2 linked regions of the Flocculibacter collagenilyticus genome follow. The protein of the gene in region 2 interacts with the protein of the main gene of each other region in a pairwise test. Links are inferred from orthologs where the notes say so. Each region holds a gene or a part of one and is shown on either strand. Other genes may lie near its edges. The genes, in order: dprA and recA.

Region 1 (3,112 bases), 3.2 Mb from region 2 along the record:
AAGCTTTTACCGTATTTATTAGCTCGCTGCACTAACTGACCTGCTGAACACGCAGGGCAGGCAACTCCTTCGTCATCTGTATGCGCTAAGTCAGCCACATAAGTACATGCTGGAAACGCTGTGCAGCCAATAAATAAACCAAAGCGACCGCTTTTAACCGCCAGTTGTGATGTGCAACCAGGGCAGGATAAATCTAATAACTTAACAGTATGTGATTGGTTTTCATGTGTTGCTTTAACATAAGTACAGGACGGATATTGACTACATCCCCAAAAAGGGCCATTTTTACTGTGTTTTAGCACTAGCGCGCCATCACACTCAGGACAGTTGGACGGTGCTTGCGGTTGCTCACCAGTGTTAAATAAATCGCTATCAATTTTACTCACAATACGCTCCGCACATACACTCATCTTGGCGCATTATGACACAGCCGTACAGTTTCGTCCTACACCAGTGTAGGTTTATGGCTAAATAATAAGAAGGCCGCTAATGCAGCGGCCCTTCTTGTTCATCAAATATTAAATCTTCCATTTGCGCATAAGCAGACTCCTGCCCCGGTACATTAAACAGCACCATCAGCACCACCCACTTTAAATCATCTAAACTGATAAATGGTGAGTCAATCTCCATTACCCGATCAATGACCATTTCCCGCGTTGCAAAGTCAAGAACATTGATTTGTTCAAGAAACAACAAAAAACCTCGGCATTGGCAATCTAACCGCAACATTTCTTCATCGGTATACACACGTATAGACGCTGAACTTGCTTTAGTTAAATAAGGCTTTACATGGCTTTCTTGTAAATCGGCCAATTTTTCAAGCCAAGCTAATGCTTTATAGATTTCATCTTTATGAAAACCTGCCTTCGTTAGCTCGTCGGTTAAATCATCTTGGTTTACAAAAATGTCCGCTTCGCTATGAATATAGTTTTCAAACAAATACATGAGGATATCAAACATGGTAAAACCCTCCTCAACTTATTATTATGATAGCTAACTAACACTATCAGAAAATGCCGCCCAGTTTCTTGGCTAAGATTAAACGCAACGCTTAACACCTGTTCCAATGGCAAAGTGCGCTGCCAATCAAAACATCGACAAGAAAGGCGTCAGACTATGGTTTGGTTACCTATATTGATCAGCCAGCCTCCTCTTTCAATGTCGTTTTATTCTATTTCTATATATAGACCGTTTTTTAAAAAAAATCTTACTTCTAATTATATATCGGCGTAATTTTTTTTACTTTAGCACGACATCAGTGGGCCATCTCATTTAATTAACGCGTACATAGCCACCCGGGACTGCCTGAATTAATCCTGATAACTCTAACTCCATCAACTTAATCATAACAATATCAATACTTTGCTGATAGCGGTGGGCAATTAAATCTGTCGGTGTTACGTCATAATCGATCTGCGCTAATAATTTTGCATCATCAGCATTGACCTGGTTGCTTGATTTAGTGTCTTTCTGCTCATTCACATCAATGTCTAAGGCTAAACTTGCCTGCAAAGGCTGAGGCGCAGTTAAGGGAAGCTCTTCTAATATATCGTCTACACAGGCCACTAACTTGGCACCTTGCTTAATTAAATGATGACAACCTTGTGCTAAAGGATTCGTTATTGCGCCAGGTACGGCAAAGACTTCTCGGTTCTGTTCAAGTGCCAACCTTGCAGTAATCAGCGAACCACTCTTAACGGCAGCTTCAACAACCAGAGTACCCAAACTTAACCCTGCAATGATGCGATTGCGCCGCGGAAAGTTTTCTGGCTTTGCTGGTGTATTCGGCACAAACTCTGATATTAGTGCGCCCTGCTCCATAATTTGTTGCGCTAATCTCTGATGACGTTTCGGGTAAATATTATTTAGCCCAGTTCCCAATACTGCTACTGTTTGGCCAGCTCCCGCTAACGCCCCTTTATGTGCAGCGCCATCAATTCCCATTGCCAAACCGCTGGTCACTACCCAATGCCGATGCGTAAGTTCTTTTGCTAATTGATGCGCATTATTTAAGCCTGACGGTGTAGCACTTCTTGCGCCCACGATTGCAACTTGCGGCTGATGCAAAACGTTTGGATTACCAGCAACGTACAAAATAAGTGGCGGATCACTCATTTCCTTCAATAACGCAGGATAGGCGTCATCAAATAGGGTAATGGCATAATGCTGACTCTGCTCTAGCCAACTAAAAACAGTATTGAGATAGGCCTCATTTGGCCGATGTAAACGAGCAACTTGGCTTTCACTAAGTCCAAGCTGCAATAACGCGTCATTCGGCATAGCAAACAGTGTGTCTAACGAAAATCTAGACAACAGTTTGAGTAGCCCTTTCGTGCCAAGCTTAGGAAGTTGTTGAAGGATGAGAAGTTGACGTAATACGTCTAAATGTTGATTTGCCACAGACATTCCTTGTTGTCGCAGGTGTGATATAAAACAGCGCAGTAATTACTGCGCTGTTCGTGTTTATTTTAATTTACGCCGATTTTAGTATAAATTATGGGGTAATTACTTTATCGCCCACACGCACAGGTCTGTACGTATCCATTACCATGGCATAAGCAATTTTCTCGTACACTTTAAAAACCATCAATTCACCTACTTTTTCTCTAGGCATAATAACGATGTCTTCTTTAGTGTCTTCTAATACCATTTTTAACGGTTTTTTCGTTTCAGCGAGTAATTTGTCAAACTTAGATGAATCTTCAGCGTATTTAGGCCCATTCAAGGTTTTGATCACTTGCGGTGATTGACGCACAATATCCAGCATATGCCCAGCCTTCATATCTTGCGCTTCACCTAGGTTAAGAACTACCACATCCATTTTGCTAAATTCACGTAACTTTGAAGTGGATGCAATAATACGCCCTTCTACATTACTTTCTGGGCTGCGCATTGAGAAAAATGCAGGTAAGGTTTGCCCATCAGATGCAGGTAATAATTTATCGCCCGGTTTAATTTCTTTACGCACACTGGTTACGGTTGCCGAGGCAGGAATATTCTTATCGATATTGCCCGAACGAAACGCACGCAGTGTGCCAACAAAAATCGCTTCGCGGCCTAGTTCAACATCAGACTGATAATCGAAGTACGGCTCACCTTCACGATATATTGC
Region 2 (3,135 bases):
GCGTTGTTTGATAGACACAATAATTTAGCCAATTATTAAATAATAAATGACCATGACTTTGCCATTTATTACGCGGCTTATTTAACGACTTACTATGTGCTAGCCCGCTGGCCTGTGTTGAAAACTCACTTAACTCACTGCACTCACTTAACTCACTACACTCACAATCAAGTAAGCTCGCTTCAGTTACATTAACGTGTTCAGGATAATAATTTTCAGGTGCTGTTAATTCATCATTTTTTTCACGATTTTTTTCATTATTAGCAAGATCGCGTACATATTCTTGGTGAAGCGTTAATGCATCATATTCTGGATGACCCGTTACAAAAACAAACGGCTGTTTAATACTTTTTATTAAATACGCTCCCACCTCTTCTGAACCCGCTAAAATGTCTAGTGCATGACACTGCATTATCTGCTCGACTGGCGCTTGTACATAGCGTGAGTGTGGCACCCAGAATTCGTCATCAAAACCCTGCATAATTGGTTCATGCTGACAATATTGTTGATGTAAATATATCCCGCTGAGCTTTTTTTCTCGTAAACAGCGCTCTATACCATAAAAATAATACAGCGCCGCATGCGCAGCCCAGCATAAAAATAAACTGCTGGTTACATTCTTTTCAGCCCAACGAAACACTTCCTGTAACTGATCCCAATAGGTGACCTCTGTATACGATACTAAACCTAGCGGAGCACCTGTAATGATTAAGCCGTCATAACAAGTCGACTTTATCGCAGAAAAATATTGATAGAAGCTATCTAAATGCTGATGACTGGTATGTTTACTTTTATGCTGATCTAAACGAATAAAGTCTACTTCTACTTGTAACGCCGAGTTTGCAAGCAACCTTAATAACTGTATTTCTGTTACTTCTTTATTAGGCATCAAATTTAATATCGCTAACTTTATAGGCCGAATGTCTTGCTGGGATGCACGGCTATTAGGCATAACAAATACATTTTCGCGCTGTAATGCATTAATAGCGGGCAAGTCATCTTGTACTCGTATCGGCATAATTCACATCTCACTCTATATCTTTAATCAAGTGCGTTTTTATAAAAGCAGGCTGATCACTCAACATGTCTCTTTGAGTTGATATAAACAGTGTTGAATTATTTTTTAGACATGTCAACATCTGGATGGCTAAAAGTAAAAAATAACGGTTTAGCTAATATACCGACTAATGATTTATTTGTGCTTAGAAAAGATAGTTGGGCATTATGTAGAGAGTTAACGGCAATATTGCACAAAAAAAATGGCCGCTAATGCGACCATCTTTTTTAATGCTTAATGGAATAAACTATCGAATAAGGTTTACTCTCCTAATACAACTTCCTCGCCTTCTTCAGGCTTAATCGTTGCTTTAAGTAGCAGCATGTCGCGTAATTTCGTTTCAATTTCATTCGCAATATGCGTATTTTCTTGTAAAAACTTAATGCTGTTCGCTTTACCTTGGCCTACTTTCTCACCATTGTACGCGTACCAAGCACCCGACTTATCAACAACATCGTGCTTAACACCTAAATCTAGTAACTCGCCTTCTTTCGAGATACCTTTACCGTACATAATAATAAACTCTGCTTGTTTAAATGGCGGTGCTACTTTGTTCTTCACCACTTTAACGCGAGTCTCGTTACCAATGACTTCATCACCCTCTTTTACTGAACCTGTACGACGAATATCTAAACGTACCGATGCGTAAAATTTAAGTGCGTTACCACCTGTCGTTGTTTCAGGGTTACCGAACATTACACCAATTTTCATACGAATTTGGTTAATGAAAATACATAGCGTATTTGAACGCTTAATGTTACCTGTTAATTTACGTAATGCTTGCGACATTAAACGCGCTTGCAAGCCAACATGAGTGTCACCCATATCGCCTTCAATTTCGGCTTTTGGTGTTAGTGCAGCTACTGAGTCAACAACAATCATGTCAACCGCGTTTGAACGTACTAGCATGTCGGCAATCTCTAACGCTTGCTCACCTGTATCAGGTTGAGATACCAGTAACTCAGCCACGTTTACGCCTAGGTTTTCTGCATAAACAGGATCTAATGCATGCTCAGCATCAATAAACGCACAAGTTTTGCCTTTCTTCTGTGCTTCAGCGATGGTTTGTAACGTAAGGGTTGTTTTACCTGATGACTCTGGACCATAAATTTCAATAATACGACCCGTTGGTAAACCGCCTATACCTAAGGCAATGTCTAGTCCAAGTGAGCCAGTAGATACAGACTCAATATCTAACGCTTGTGAGTCACCTAAACGCATAATTGAACCTTTACCGAATTGGCGTTCAATTTGTGAAAGTGCTGCGCCTAACGCTTTTTCTTTATTGTTGTCCATTTTATACCCCAACTGATCTAATGATCGTATTATTTGTATTCAATTTAATGCCAAGAAGTATACTGTATACTCGTACAGTATCAACCCCTGTATAATAAAATTTTAAAATTTTTTCTTAATAGCGATGCTATCTTATTGTTTTAAAAACTATCTGCTAGTTCATAAGCACAGGCTAATGCTTTATAAATAGTTTGCTGTCTTACAGTACTGCGATCGCCGTCAAACACATGCCTTTCTGTCTTAACTACGAGTCGACCTGCTAACGTATGCGCCCAAGCAAACCATACTGTTCCAACGGGTTTTTCGTCACTACCACCATCTGGCCCCGCAACACCACTAACAGCAATGGCAATATTTGCATTAGCAGCAGTTAGCGCGCCTTGCGCCATTTCACTTACCGTCAGTTCACTTACTGCCCCATATTTGATTAATGTACTTTCTTGCACATTAACCAATGTTTGTTTAGCGTGATTGCTATAAGTAACAAAACTCTGATCTAAATAAGCAGAGCTACCTGCAATTTCTGTAAGCGCATAGGCAATCCCACCACCTGTACATGATTCAGCAGTGGTGATTTTTAACTTTTTAGTTGATAATAGCTGGCCTAAATCAGCTGACATTTTTACAATGTTTTCGCTTAAATCCATGGCGTTTATAGCGCTCATAAAATGTATACCCAATAAATAACACTAGATTAAAAATTATGCCTTCAGACGTTTCATCAGAGCAACAATTTCAAAATCATACCCCTATGATGCAGCAGTATCTACGATTAAAGTCGC

The links.
Region 1: the proteins of recA (region 2) and dprA interact in binary tests that used the Bacillus subtilis proteins (3 or more experiments, as listed by UniProt). The link is inferred for Flocculibacter collagenilyticus from one-to-one orthologs.

Annotation. Positions count from the first base shown.
Region 1 is NZ_CP059888.1:34,404-37,515, reverse strand. Bases 337-3,112 are described here. They hold dprA (DNA-processing protein DprA), read right to left. Parts: upstream 2,401-3,112; coding sequence 1,273-2,400; downstream 337-1,272. Other genes in these bases: HUU81_RS00130 (LysM peptidoglycan-binding domain-containing protein), read right to left, coding at 2,495-3,112; HUU81_RS00140 (DUF494 family protein), read right to left, coding at 487-960; HUU81_RS00145 (DNA topoisomerase family protein), read right to left, coding at 337-386. In the rest of the region: more of HUU81_RS00145, read right to left, coding at 1-336. UniProt on the Bacillus subtilis protein: Protein that helps load RecA onto ssDNA during transformation. Binds cooperatively to circular ssDNA, is able to bridge different segments of DNA. Favors the loading of RecA onto SsbA- or SsbB-coated ssDNA and formation of RecA-DNA filaments.
Region 2 is NZ_CP059888.1:3,207,570-3,210,704, forward strand. What follows is about bases 337-3,135. They hold recA (recombinase RecA), read right to left. Parts: upstream 2,354-3,135; coding sequence 1,319-2,353; downstream 337-1,318. Other genes in these bases: HUU81_RS14245 (homoserine O-succinyltransferase), read right to left, coding at 337-1,018; HUU81_RS14255 (CinA family protein), read right to left, coding at 2,494-3,000; mutS (DNA mismatch repair protein MutS), read left to right, coding at 3,057-3,135. Outside these bases: more of HUU81_RS14245, read right to left, coding at 1-336. UniProt on the Bacillus subtilis protein: Multifunctional protein involved in homologous recombination, DNA repair and competence.